DNA from 3 places in the Paenibacillus rhizoplanae genome. Region 3 is predicted to be linked to each of the others. Evidence: riboswitches for the same ligand, from Rfam matches in the RefSeq annotation. Region 3 holds a riboswitch; each other region holds the start of a gene.
The links. Region 3 has a riboswitch for cobalamin ahead of ACFSX3_RS05720 (energy-coupling factor ABC transporter permease). Riboswitches for the same ligand answer to the same signal wherever they lie in the genome.
Positions count from the first base shown of each region.

Region 1: another riboswitch for cobalamin. It lies ahead of ACFSX3_RS06080 (anaerobic ribonucleoside triphosphate reductase); the one in region 3 lies ahead of ACFSX3_RS05720 (energy-coupling factor ABC transporter permease).
Region 2: another riboswitch for cobalamin. It lies ahead of ACFSX3_RS26740 (S-layer homology domain-containing protein); the one in region 3 lies ahead of ACFSX3_RS05720 (energy-coupling factor ABC transporter permease).

Region 1 is NZ_JBHUKY010000015.1:4,409-9,175, forward strand. Features, by position in the region: gene ACFSX3_RS06065 (DUF3800 domain-containing protein) at 1-545, opposite strand, end outside; gene ACFSX3_RS06070 (sugar phosphate isomerase/epimerase family protein) at 610-1,386, opposite strand; gene ACFSX3_RS06075 (MTH1187 family thiamine-binding protein) at 1,435-1,743, opposite strand; cobalamin riboswitch at 2,086-2,316, shown strand; gene ACFSX3_RS06080 (anaerobic ribonucleoside triphosphate reductase) at 2,625-4,610, shown strand; gene nrdG (anaerobic ribonucleoside-triphosphate reductase activating protein) at 4,607-4,767, shown strand, end outside.
Region 2 is NZ_JBHUKY010000068.1:101,834-106,600, reverse strand. Features, by position in the region: gene ACFSX3_RS26745 (DUF4430 domain-containing protein) at 1-699, opposite strand, end outside; gene ACFSX3_RS26740 (S-layer homology domain-containing protein) at 1,120-3,285, opposite strand; cobalamin riboswitch at 3,500-3,692, opposite strand; gene ACFSX3_RS26735 (GAP1-N2 domain-containing protein) at 4,511-4,767, opposite strand, start outside.
Region 3 is NZ_JBHUKY010000014.1:55,960-60,726, reverse strand. Features, by position in the region: gene ACFSX3_RS05735 (DUF6171 family protein) at 1-136, shown strand, start outside; gene ACFSX3_RS05730 (hypothetical protein) at 413-661, shown strand; gene ACFSX3_RS05725 (ArsR/SmtB family transcription factor) at 887-1,819, opposite strand; cobalamin riboswitch at 1,959-2,152, shown strand; gene ACFSX3_RS05720 (energy-coupling factor ABC transporter permease) at 2,438-3,202, shown strand; gene ACFSX3_RS05715 (energy-coupling factor ABC transporter substrate-binding protein) at 3,202-3,495, shown strand; gene cbiQ (cobalt ECF transporter T component CbiQ) at 3,492-4,280, shown strand; gene ACFSX3_RS05705 (energy-coupling factor ABC transporter ATP-binding protein) at 4,293-4,767, shown strand, end outside.

The DNA of each region.
Region 1 (4,767 bases), on a different contig from region 3:
CTAAGTCTTTTTTGTACAGTTTTATTACTGTAAAAAAGAGTTCCTTGGGCCATAAGATAATGGAAATGATATTGTAATTGTTGATCTTTTTGGTCTGGATCAGCATTAGTTGATTCTAAATAAATTGAACCTTTACCATCGTTCATTTCAAGATAGTGAACAAAATTCTCCATAATTATTTGAAGAGCAATGAAATACTTATCACGTCCATTAGTATATAAGCTTTGGCAGTCCTTCTCGTGAATGCTGACTCCAAACACTGGGAGATTATAATGCTTGAACATCCCAGTAATATCACCCCAGAAATTTTTAAGCACATCATTATCCTGAAAGACCTTAAATGGGGTGGCGGATTTATGTCTATTGATATCCATTTCGTGAATTATGACCTTTTCATCCCCAAAGTACTTATTCTTTATTGAATTGACATAAGGGATAATATCCATCTCATATTCGTTTTCTCCAATTGCAAATCCCATTAAGCTAAAATGATCAAAATGACCACCTGTGAGAATTTCATCTAAATAAAGCGTATATCTCTTCATTATTTTTATGGACACCCCTTAGATATATCCGATACCCTACCCCTGATATGCATCGGCTTAAACACTACTGCATTAGCCCCAGCCCGCGGAAATAATCCAGCGCGAGCTTTGCGCTTGCAAGGGAGGATACCTCATAGGCCTCTTGCTCTACAATATAGTAGAGAATTCCGCTCTGCTCCGCTATCTCAAAGACGCTCTGGAAATCGACCTCTCCCTTCCCGAGATCGGTCTCCTCCTGGTTTGCTCCGAAATCCTTAATATGGACCAGCGGAACACGGCCGGCGTACCGTGACACATAATCTGCGGGCCGGGCTCCGCCCCGGTGTACCCAGCCCAGATCAAACTCTGCCAGCATATGCTCTGCAGGAATCCGCTCCAGCCAGATATCGATGACCGCCTTGCCGTCAACTTTTGCGAATTCATAATCATGGTTGTGGTAGCCGTACTCCATCCCTGCCGCCCGGACCATCGCGGAAGCCTTCTCCAGGAATGGAATTATTCTTGTCACATCTTCGATGGAAGGGCTGGGCGGAAGCGGTGCCGACGGGGTGATTATATATTGCAGTCCGAGCTCTACGGCGTATTCAATCTCTTTGGCTAAGGCCTGTTCCATCTTATCCAGGCTGCTGAAGTCCAGTCCCACATGCGCCGAAGGCGCCGCAAGGCCCAGTTCATCCAGCCTGCGGCGCAGTTCCCCGGCAGCTACGCCGAAATAACCGGCGAACTCCACTGCCTGGTATCCCATCTCTGCCACCTTGCCCAGTGTGCCGAGGAAATCCCGCTCCGTCTGGTCCCGCAGTGTATACATTTGAATTCCGATCTGCTGCGTTGCTTCTGCCATGTAGAATCCGCTCCTTATCGTCATTTCTGATTAGATACTATATTCCCACTACTTTCCCTGTAGCTTACGCTCCACGGATTCGAGCTTGCTGCGGCTGGTGGAGATCTTGTCGCGCCGGTCATCGATCTTAAGCGAGGTGGAGACTCTCTGCGCCCCGGCGGTGAACGGCGACTCATGCAGCGCTTCTACCGCAGCCAGAATCCGCGCTACCGGTCCCTCAATAATCGTACCCATAGAAGTTAGCTCATAGGTAATGCCCTCCACCGTCTCCAGTACGCGCTGCATCTCGGCCACATAGCTGCTGAGACTGGTGCTGCCTGTCCCGATCGGAATAACGGTCACTTCGCCAATTGCCATTGTGATCTCCCTCCTAATGATCTGATGTGCCTGAGCCTCTTATTTATCCTCTTATTGTAACGCTTCGCCAGGCTCGCCACAAATCACCTGCCACCCTCTCTATTCTATTAATATCCGTCAAAATGATTACCAGGATTAGACGCACTCTATTTATGGATTCTTTGTGGCGTATTTTCGGAGATTTTATGAAACATTCAAGGCAAATTCATAGAAAAGTTGTGGATTACCTGTGGACTAACTGTGGATCAGCTGTGAGTAAAAGCGCCGAACCCGCTCCCCGTGCGGGATTGCAAAAAAACATTTACAAACACAATATATTGCGTTAGCTTTAATAGATAACAACAAAATATAGTAGAAACGGGTGTTTCACCCCTTGTAATAGAGGTGCGACTTAATAGGGAAGCGCGGTGCAAAACCGCTGCGGTCCCGCCACTGTAACCGGATGCTCCCAGGGCGCGATGCCCAGGGCCGCATTCTCCGGCTAATTGCCACTAAGGGGCGGAATAAGCCCCCCGGGAAGGCGCCGGAGGAGTTGCCGGAAGCCAGGAGACCTGCCTGTTTCGGTGGCACCGCTTAGACTCCTGCGAGGAACAGGGGAGGTGTCCGTATGCGGCCTGCAATAGCAGAGTTAGCCTTCCGTCAATCGGGCCATAGGCTGCCGATACCTGAGGACGATCGAGGATTATCTTCAGGTATCGGCTCTGCGGAATATACAAGAACGGGCGTAAGCTATCGCCCTGTGTCTGCTCGTATGTTCCACCCAGACCACAGGCAAATTTCCGCTTTCCGGAACTTTGCATCATGCATTCGGGCATTTCCGGCCTTCCCGGCCGGGGGTGCTTTTTTAACGCTTACAATACCCGAGAGGAGAGAGTTATATAATGACGCTGCTGGAGAAACGTTATAACGAAGGACAAGCTGCACAGGAGGATCTTTTAGAAGAGGTCATTCATCTGGGACGGGATATTATCGAAAGCCGGGATCTGGATCTGCTGCGCGAGAACGCCAACCTGAACGGGGAGAGCTTCTCCGGCAAAATGAGCAAGTTCGGCAGTGAATACTCCAAATGGTATGCCCGTAACTTCACCATGCCGCCACAGCTGGTACAGGCTACCCTGGATAATGTCGTCTATGTACATGACCTTGATCAGTACGCCATTGGAACCACGAACTGCATCTTCATTCCGTTTGAACGGCTTCTCCGTGAAGGCTTCAACACCGGCAACGGCAGCGTACGGCCTCCCAACTCGATTATGACGGCGATGTCACTGGTGGCGATTATTTTCCAGTCGCAGCAAAATGCGCAATACGGCGGCGTATCCGCCAACAAGCTGGATTATGATCTGGCCCCTTATGTGACCAAATCCTTCTCCAAGCTCTTCCGCAAAGGTCTGGAGTATTTCGAGGAGAATACAGAGGGTTCTGAGCTTGGGGAGATTACGATGAGCCGCAGCGATCTGGCTGAGCAGTATCCGCGTGCCTTCCGTTTCGCCCTGAAGGAGACGCAGAGCGAGACCCTGCAGGCCGCAGAGAGCATGGTACATAACCTGAATACGATGTCCAGCCGCTCCGGCGGCCAGATTCCTTTTACCAGCATCAATTACGGCACTTGCTCCTCACCAGAGGGCCAGCTTGTGATCAGTTCACTGCTGGCGGCCACGATGAACGGACTGGGCAGCGGGGAGACGCCGGTGTTCCCAATTCAGATCTTTAAATGTAAGCAAGGCATCAACCAGCAGCCGGGTGACCCTAACTATGAGCTGTTCCTGAAGGCCGCGGAGTGCTCGGCGCGCAGATTGTATCCGAATTTCGCCAATCTGGACGCTCCGCTGAACATGCAATATTACGATCCGGCTGACCCGGATACCGAGTTCGCTACGATGGGCTGCCGGACCCGTGTGCTCGGCGACCGCTTTGGACGTAACCACTGCTCCGGCAAAGGTAATCTGTCCTTCAACACGCTCAATTTGGTGCGTCTTGGACTGGCCCACGGTACGGTAACCGGCCGCCGCCTGGCTGCTGACGAAAAAGGGTTCTTTGACGACCTCAATCACTACATGGATATTGCGCTCGACGGTCTGCTGCACCGTTTCCGTATCCAGGCTTCCCAGAAGGCCAAAGCCTCCGATTTCATGATGCGTGAAGGCGTCTGGGAAGGCGGCGAGCAGCTTGCCCCCGATGACAGCGTAGGCGAGCTGCTGAAGCACGGCAGTCTGTCGCTGGGCTTCATTGGAATGGCAGAATGCATGAAAGCTATGTACGGTAAGCACCACGGCGAAGATATGGAGATTCACGCCAAGGCTGTAGCCATCGTCCGCCACATGCGTGAATATTGCGACCGCAAGAGCGAGGAGCTTAATCTCAACATCACCTTGTTCGCAACGCCGGCCGAAGGTCTCTCCGGCAAGTTCACCAAGATCGACCGCAAGGTGCTCGGCTCTATCCCTGGGGTAACGGACCGTGAATACTATACGAACTCGTTCCACATTCCGGTCTATTATGAACTAAGCGCAGCTAAGAAGATCAGCCTGGAAGCTCCGTTCCATGAACATTGCAACGCCGGAGCGATCTCCTATGTCGAGCTGAACGGCAACGCCCGGAGCAACCCGTCAGCCTTCGTCAAAATCATCAAATACGCGCTGGAGCAGGACATCAGCTACTTCAGCATTAACCATCCGATTGACCGCTGCTCCGCCTGCGGCTATGAAGGGGTCATCGGCACGAATTGCCCGACCTGCAATGCGCATGAAGATACCACTCATATCCGCCGTCTGCGCCGGGTTACAGGGTATCTGACCGGGGACTATCAGACCCGCTTCAACGCTGCCAAGCAAGCCGAAGTCCGGGACCGTGTTAAGCATCTATGAACATCTGCGGATATTACCCCGAATCGATCAATGAAGGGGAAGGCCTGCGGGCCGTCCTCTTCTTCAGCGGCTGCCGCCACCGCTGCCCGGGCTGCTTCAACCCGAAGACCTGGAATTTCAACTACGGGGAGGCCTTCACCCCGGAGCGGCGGCGGGA
Region 2 (4,767 bases), on a different contig from region 3:
ACCCTCGTATAAATTATCTATACCTTCCACATAAGCAAATGTTGCGCGGCCCTGATATTCCATCTGAATCTTCTGCCCCCGCGTAATCCGCTTCAGCAGTTCCAGCACACTCTCGCCCTTCTTGAGCTCATACTGGGCGGCAGCCAGAATCACGCCATGCTCCTCATCTCCGGTAATGGAGAGGGTGACCACGTTGTCCGGCTTGGGTGTAGCGGCCGGGGAGCGCGTTGCGGCTGGCGGCTTGGCCGTAGCCGCCGGAGCGGGCTTGGGGGTCGGCGGCTTGGGTGTGGCCGCCGTTGATGGCTTGGCGGGCTCGCTTGCGCCCGCCGATGGCAGCGTCGCGGCTGCGCCTGGCGACGCCGGGGACTTGGCGGGCTCGCTTGTGCCCGCCGAAGGCAGCGTCGCGGCTGCGCTTGGCGACGCCGGGGGCTTGGCGGGCTCGCTCGCGCCCGCCTGCGCTGGAGCTGCCGTACCTTCCGCAGGGGCGGATGGTACGGCAGTGCCCTCAGCGACTCCCGGCAGCGGAGCCGCTTCGTCTCCAGGCCGCGGCGTCTGCGCGGCCGGGGTCCCGGCGGGCAGCTGCGGGCCGCCGCCTGCCTGATCCGGCTGCGCAGAGGAGCAGCCGGGGAGCAGCAATACCATCAGCAGGAGAAGCAGCGGAGCCAGCCTTCCACGGCCCATTTTAAATAGATTGAACATTACCTGCACACCTCCACAAAAAGGGAAAAGAACGGGGGCAGTCAGCCTGTTCCCCGTTCCTTCATACACCTTATGCTTACTTTTCAACACATATCCAAACGAATTCCAACCAAATCCGCCCATCTAACGAGCCTCCAGCGCTTAGGCAACCCTATACGCCTCAACGGCTCATCGGCACGGGTGCGTTAGTTGGATTTTCTACACTTAATTCTCCCGGTTACGCATCTGTACAGAAATTAGTTGGAATTAAGGCATCTAATTCTGCCCATACCTCATCCTTCTGCAGCTTCAGACCTGAATAAGTGTCATTTATCCAACTAGCTCCCGCTCTGCAGCAAATCCAGCCAAATTAGATGTCATTTATCCACTTATCGTCGGCCCCAGCGTGCAGTACTGTCTGCTCCCAACTCCAACTAAGAACTATGGCAATCTAACCGCCACAGCAGCAGCCATCTCACGGGTTACCACAGCGGAAGGCTCGAATGCGCCCCCGGTGCCGCTCATATATCCAAGTCCCGTCACCGTACGGACAGCGGACAATGCATAGTCACTGATCTTATCTTCGTCGCTGAACTTACCAGCCCCTGCTCCAGCTGATGCCGCATCCAGCTTAAAAGCTCTAACCATCATCACAGCCATATCCTGGCGCGTAACCAGTCCGTCCGGTTTGAACGTCGTGGCCGTCACGCCGCTGATGATTCCTAGCTCCTTCGCCCGGTTCACTGTTCCATAATACCATGTACCGGCCTTAACATCACTGAAGGCCCCAGCGGAAGCCGCCGCAGACGGCTCGTTGCCGGTTAAACGAAGCAGCAGCGCTGCAAATTCAGCACGGGTAATATTCTTTTTCGGTGCAAACAGCAGGCTGCCCTCACTCACACCGTTCATCAGCTTGCGGTCATACGCCGTGTATACCGACTCCAGCGCCCAAGGCGAGATCGACTTCACATCGCCAAAAGCAGGACGGTCCGCCGCCGCAGAAGCCACCGTTACCGGGACCGTATGACGCACGATGGCAGGGGTCTTATCCTTCAGATATCCCGTAACCGTCAGGGTATATTTATTCGCTGTCAAGCCGCCGGCCACAACAGCCACGCCCGCAGCATCTGTAACTGCTGTTTTTCCGCCGATAGTTACCTGTACGCCTGCTGCCGGTGAGGTTACCGGATCGGAGGTGAAGGTCGCCTCATTCCAGACCCATTTCTTCTGGTTCACCTGCACCTTCAGATCTTGTCCAGGCTGCGGCTGTGCGGGAGTCACCGTTACGGCATCAACCACCTGCGTGTTGTCCCCGCCATAATAGACCACGATGCGGTCATTCTCCTCCAGCGCGAAGTCGCCCATCCCTACACTTGGATAGATCCATGCTCCGCCGCGTGCAACCACATACATCCAGCCATCATATCCGCCAAAAGTACCCGCAATCACGCCGCCGATCCCCGTCACATAATTGCCTGCTTCATTGACCAGGGCCAGGCGCTTGGCTGCTGCTGTCTTTTCCAGTGCCTTAAGCACATTGCCGGCGTACACGCTGCCCTCAGCCAAGGTTCCATTCGGACCTTCAACAGTAACCGAGACACTTACCTGAGGATTCTTCACTGGTGTGCCGCTAAAATCAAAGAGCTTACCGCCTGTACCAAACAGCTGGTACGCTACCATAGCCTCCAGTGCCTGCTCCGTAGAGAGAGCATTGGAGCTGCCGCCCGCAGTGTGGACGAATCCTCCATCAGCTGCGCTGAAGCTCATCAGCTTGCTGACCAGATTAATCTGGCCTTTGGTATAATCTGCTCCTGCCGGATTAATGCCGAAGGCAGACAGACCGATAATGGCCTGAGCTACACTCTCACTACTGTCGCCATATCCGCCGTTCTTGTCCTGTGCCTTAGACAACCAGGCTGCTGCCCGCTGACCGGCAGTATTCACTGCTGCTTCCTGCTTGTGTCCAGCCAGTGCGTTCAGCACCATCGCTGTCATGTCCGGATCACTCGCACCCGTAGTCAGGGTGAAGCCGCCGTCCGGGTTCTGCTTTGCCAGAATCTCTGCCAGCAGCTTAGATTGTGTCCATTTTGCATTTGCCGGGATCGTATAGCTGCCGGAATCCAGAGCCAGCAGGGCATAGACTGGATTATTCAGCGTCTGGCCGGTAATTGCATCGTGATTGTAGAGCTTCTCGATCAGGTTATAGCCTGCCACATTCGCCGGGTCGCCGCCCAGTGCCTTAACGGCAAGCGTAATCCGGGCATAGTCCGTAGCTCTGGCAAAAACACCCTTAGCCTCACTCACCTTACCTTCAAGCGCCTTCAGATAGCTGACAGGAACCTTATAGCCCGCTTGCGCAAGGCCAATTGCCTGCCAGTCCGACTGGACTCCGTTCTTCAGCATGAATTCCGCAGTAGCATAGACTGCAGCGGTTACGCTGGCTGCCTCTTTTGCGGGCAGAGCGGATACCGCTGGTGCGGAAGTCCCGCCTGCCTGTGCAGCAGCAGCTTGTCCTGCCGGGGCTACGGCTGCTCCCAGCATTGCGAACAGCATAACCACAGCAAGTCCCAGCCGTGTGAACCTGGATGATAGAGAATGGTTCTTCATAACTAACCTCTTTCCTGAAATAGAATGGATGAATCCTGCTTCCTCCGCAAATAGAGCGACAACCTAAAGACCGCCCTGTGCAGGGCGGCCGGGGAAGAATACAATACAGGGCGGCTGAAGGAGTCGATTGCTCTCCCACATTACATACAATGCAGCAATATACAGCCCTCGCCAATATCAGCATCTGCTTCCACATTCTTACCCCCGAAGAATAGAAACAACAACGAAAAAGGCAGGTCTCCTGGCTCATACTTCACCGCTTCCCCCGCCTTCCCATCCGCTTAGCAGACAGTGGCTCCTCAGGAGTTGCTCCGTATTTACAGTGGCGGGACCGCGCCGGACTTGCACCGGGCTTCCCTTTTAAGCAGATTCCTCTATTAGACATAGCCCTGCCAGCATCTGCTAGCGACAGCGCGCGGTCTCTAAGGCAAACTGCACCTTTTCCTCAAGCTTATTAAATTATAATATTCTCAAACCATCATATCGACTATTCCCCTGTATGTCTATAGACAAGCTATATCTATTCCAGCTCCCCCAAGGCTCAGCCCATTCTGCACAAAAATCCTGAACAGCACATGCCCGCTCCCCCGGCACATCGTACTATTCAGGACTATGGAGTCATTCTTCTGCTGTTAATTAAGACGTTGGCGGTACTAGCGGAGACAGGGCAGCAGGCGATTGTATTATGTACATTAGAATTCGTGTAAAAGCGGCGTATAACGCATTCTGCTGCATTTCATACAATCGATTGTGGCAACTACCCCTCCGCCGGGCCAAATTCCCAAAATCTAATGTACCGAATACAACAGAACACCATATAAGGCTCAATATGCCTCATTCTAGTGTACAAAGTACAATCGAGCAGCTAGTCGTTCATCAGGTTTAAACTAATCAGCATTAATTTAATCCCCTCGCTTGCTGAGGCTCTGCCGTACCCCGATTAAGGTGCTATTCTAGCTCCAAACGTTATTCTTAAATGCAATCTGTACAACTAAATCGTCTGATTTACCACCAAATGTACTTTTAGCTGTATTTCGTACACCTAAAATGCTTCTGTACCCAGCTTTTCGCCCATTCGAGCAAAATTAGTTGTATGGAATACACTTAGGGGAGGTATGCCTTCCTTTTCACTGTTTTTAGTTGTATAGAGTACACCTATCTCTGTAAGCAATGTTACCCGATCACATTAGTTACAAGCTTACGCGGCCTGCTTATGGCCGCTGTGTTATTCCGCGTCCGCTTCCGGGCTTGCGGAAGCGGATGGCTCCGTGCTAGGCGCGGCGGTGGCTGTAGCTTCCGGGGCGCTGCCCGGATCTGCCGCCAGCTGCAGCGAGTATCTTCCAGCGGTGATCATATCACCTGCCGCCAGCTTCGCGCCGGCTGAAAGCTCCACCGTCACCTCGTATACGCGTGACGGAGGAGTCCCCGCCGCCGCTGGAGAGGCGGTGGCTCCACTGTCCGCGCCACCGTCCGCTCCGGCGC
Region 3 (4,767 bases):
TTGCGGGGCTTGCCCCAAGCTGCAGGATGGCGTAACCTGTACCGCCTGCGGCTGTATCATTCCCGTTGTTGCCCGGCTGAAGGCCCGCAGCTGTCCGCTGCCGGGCGGCGGACAGTGGCAGCCGGTGGCGGAATGACGGCCCACGCCTCACGGCAAGGGGCCAGGCGAAATAGATAGGCTAGAAGCCGCTCTTGCCATAAGAGACGGACCGATCACCGATAGCCCCTCCAACCTGCATAATGCGGCGGTTGGAGGGGCTTTTTTTGCGTTGTGGAGGAGAGGGGAAGGGAGAGGAAAGTGTGAGAGGAGGCGAAGGTGGGAGGGTGATATGCAGATATAGAAAGAAGATAATGGTGAGAAAGTAAAGGGGATAAACCCGATTGGTGGGGCGGGAAGTGGACTGGAGGAGGAAATGAGAGGGATAAATCCCTCTAATGCGGCGGAAAGTGGGCTGGATGAGGAAAAGAGAGGGATAAATCCCTCTAATGCGGCGGAAAGTGGGCTGGATGAGGAAAAGAGAGGGATAAATCCCTCTAATGCGGCGGGAAGTGGGCTGGATGAGGAAAAGAGAGGGATAAATCCCTCTAATGCGGCGGGAAGTGGGCTGGATGAGGAAAAGAGATGTATAAATCCCTCTGGTGAGGCAGAAAGTGAGCTTTGAGTGGAAATAAAGAGCACTAGTGCACCTGAATTTGCCAAAAGTGGGCTTTGAGTGGAAATGAGGAGTCTTGGCTGCAAAAGTAGCTGAATCGAAAACTAACCTAATTAGTCTAACTATCTAACCAATCAAACCACTCAAAACTAATTAGTCTATCAAACCTATCTACCCATCTTCCTCTCCAACCTATCTAACAGACCACCTGCTAGATAGCTACCAGACGAGCCTTTATAAAGAACCCGGCAAATCTGCGACAGTATCCGTATAAAACAGCTCAAACACAAGATCCTCGTTGTAATTGCCGAAGCCCTTGCCGAACAGGGTGAGACCGCCGATGTGCTCGGCATCCTCCTCGACGGAGAGCCGGAAGGTCCATTGTTTGTTACGGATGCCCACCTGATCCAGGGTGACCTCGGACAGCTTCTGCCCATCCATGAAAGTGCCCGACTGCGTAATCCGCAGCTGCTTGAGCAGGCCGTATTGATTGGTGAGTGCAGGCCACCAGGCTGGTGTGTATTTTCCCGGATTATCTCCGTAATCACCAGGGCTGGTCCAGAAGCCGAGCGATTGTCCGTTCAGCGTGAAGGTAATATCCGACGGCCAGTTGTTGTTGACCGACGGGGCTTCGGAGGCGATCTCCATCGTGATGGCAAGCTCCTCCGGCTGCTGGCTCGACAGCAGGAAATTCGGGATTTTATATTCGACGAACCCCTTGCCGAACCAGAGAATCCCGGCGTTCACCCGCTCCTGATCCCAGAAGTAACGGGGATCGTCAAAGTGCCCGATGACCCTCTCTGTCGTAGATAGCCCGCAGGTAGGCTCGATCTGGAAGTCGGAATAATGCCCCACCGGGATGTCCTTGCGGTACCCTCTGCGCGGAGTCCGGGCCTGTCCCGGAAAAACAATCTCCGCCCCGTCGGCGGCCAGTGTGCAAATCTTCTGCAGTCCGCTTTTACCGGGAGCCATATGGCTGCGGATCAGCCCGGCGGCTTCGAGCTTGCGCACATGCATGGTCATAATCGCACTGCTTAGCTTGAGGGCTGCGGCCAGCTCCTTCACGTTCATGGGCTTATCGGACAGCAGCCGCAGCATATGCAGACGCACGGTACTGGACAGGGCCTCGTACACAGGCAGAGATTGTTCGGTTAGATCAAGTTTCATCGGATGCCTCCACGTTCAGGTTATATAGTTAATAATTATATTACTCAAATAAAATTTCTACAAGCCAAGATTGTCCGCAGGCCAGCTTTTCCAATTTATATCACAGACATGCTAGGCCGAGTCCGCTATGATGTGAGATGAATTAGCGGTGAAACAAGGTGCTCTTGCCGGAAGCGGCAAGGGATAACAGGGAATCGGGTGCAACTCCCGAGCGGTCCCGCCACTGTATGGAAGAGCTGCACTTCATAATGTCACTCGGGAAGCCCCGGGGAAGACGAAGCCTGCGGCGCCTGTATTCCAAGCCAGGAGACCTACCTTGTCGACGCACACCACGACTCTACGCGGATAGGAGCGGTGTACGGATAGGTTAATGAGAAGAGGCGTTCTGCCCTGATGGACCGGAGGAATCTTGAGTGTAGAGAGGACCCCCGGTTTATAGCTGCTGGATACAAGGATACGGCCCCTAGTGATGGGACGATGAGAAGCACCTTGTTCCGCTTAGCCACGGGTTGCGCGCTCTATCGAACTTGCCTGCGTACATACACTCCCACCCTTTAGGGTGGGTTTTTTTGGCTTTAAGATCTTTAACGGGAAATGAACAAACATGGAGGGTGACAAATGAAAAAGCACAGATGGTGGAGCTTTGCGGCACTGGTTGCCGGATTTACGGTGTACTTTATGCTGAACGAACCGGGTACGGCCCGCGCGATGCACATTATGGAAGGATTCCTGCCGGTAGGCTGGGCGGTATTCTGGTGGGCGGCGTTTGTTCCGTTCTTTGTCCTGGGAATCTTCAAGCTGAGAGCCATGACCCGGGAGAACCCTGAGCTGAAGCTGCTGCTGGGTCTGGCTGGGGCGTTTACCTTCGTCCTGTCTGCGCTCAAAATGCCTTCCGTTACCGGAAGCAGCTCCCACCCGACCGGTACCGGTCTTGGTGCGGTAATGCTGGGGCCGCTCCCGATGAGCGTAATCGGCTCGATTGTCCTGCTCTTTCAGGCGCTGCTGCTGGCGCACGGCGGGATCACTACGCTTGGGGCCAATGCGTTCTCGATGGCGGTGGCGGGTCCTTTTGCCGGATATGCAGTGTATAAGCTGATGATGAAGCTGCCGGACCGCGAGAAGCTGGCCTTGTTCTGTGCGGCTGCGGTGGCTGATCTGAGTACGTATGTAGTGACTTCCTTTCAATTGGCGGTGGCTTTTCCGGCGGCGGATGGCGGCGTTCTGACTTCTTTTCTCAAATTCGGGGGCATCTTTGCCGTGACGCAAATCCCGCTGGCCATCAGTGAAGGGCTATTGACGGTACTGTTGTGGAACTGGCTGAAATCGTATAGCCCGAATGAATTGTCGCTGCTGAAACGCAAGGTGAACGGAGGGAGAGCCTAATGAGCAATAAATGGAAAAATGTGTTGATGCTGCTGGTTGTTATTCTGCTGGTCATTCTGCCGCTGCTGCTGGTCAATGGGGAATTCGGCGGGGCCGATGATGCGGCTGAAGGTGTGATTACCGAGATTAATCCTGACTATAAGCCGTGGTTCAAGCCGCTGACTGAGCTGCCTGGGGAGACGGAGAGTATGCTGTTTGCATTGCAGGCAGCGATTGGTGCCGGTGTGATCGGTTATACCCTGGGACTGCTCAAGGGTAAGCAGGGCGTGACGAAGCAGCATAACAGCAAGTGATCCGGCGGATTGACGTTCTCTCCTACAATAATGCTCTGCGCCAGTTGTCCCCGATGTGGAAAAGCTCGTTCGCAGCCCTGATGTTCCTGCTCTCTTACACCGTACATCCGGTACTACAGGCTGTGATCACCCTATGGATGATGTCCTGGTGTATATTTCAGGCCCGCATTCCCTTCCGTGCTTATGGCATGCTGTTCGGCACAGCGCTGCTGTTCTATGCCCTTAGCGTACCGGCGCTGCTCGTGGAATTCGGGCATCCGGCAGCGGGAGAGGGAGGAATATTCCCGCTGCCGGGACTGAACCTGCCGGTATATGTTACAGCGGCCGGGCTTCAGCGGGCGGGAGAACTGCTGGCCAGAATCTCTGCCTGCATGAGCTGTTTCTTTTTCCTGATGTTCACTACTCCGTTCAGTGAGCTTTTACAGGTGCTGCGCAGGCTGCGGATGCCGCAGATTGTCCTGGAGCTGATGCTGATTATGTATCGCTTCTTGTTCCTGCTGAGTGATGCAGCGCATGGTCTGTTGCTGGCCCGCAGGCTGCGCGGAGGCCGCCGGGGTTACAAGGCTATGCTGCGGGAGACTGCGGCCATGGCAGGAGCGCTGTTCGGCAACACGATGCACCGTTATTACGGATTATCGCAGGGGCTGCTGGCCCGCGGATTCACAGACGAGATTATTCTCCCGCCTTATACTGCGCGTCCTGTACCGCGGCGGTATACCGTTCAGGCTTATGCCGGTATTGCGCTACTGCTGCTGGCTGAGGCGTACTTTATCACTAACACATGAAAGGAGCCGGCCATGGTTCAGGAATCTAGCTTGGCTTGTGACGGAGTGGTCTTTCACTACCCGGATACGAAGGAGCCTGCACTGCATGAACTTACGTTTTCCATCCCCGCAGGCAGCAAGACGGCAGTGCTCGGCCATAACGGTTCGGGTAAATCGACGTTGTTCCTGCATGCCGTCGGCATTTTGCGCCCGCAGCAGGGTACGGTTGTGCAAGGAGGGAAGGCGTTATCCTACTCGAAAAAAGAGCTGGCCGCTCTGCGGCGGAAAGTGGGCCTGGTTTTCCAGGACCCCGAGCAGCAGCTGATCCTCAGCACACCGCTGGAGGATGTGTCGTTCGGGCTGCGCGGCAGCGGCATGGCAGAACCGGCTATTGCTGCGCGCTGCCGGGAGGTCATGGAGCTGCTGAATCTGACCGATCTGGGCGATAAACCGATTCACCAGCTTAGTCTTGGCCAGAAAAAACGCACGGCACTCGCCGGTGTGCTGG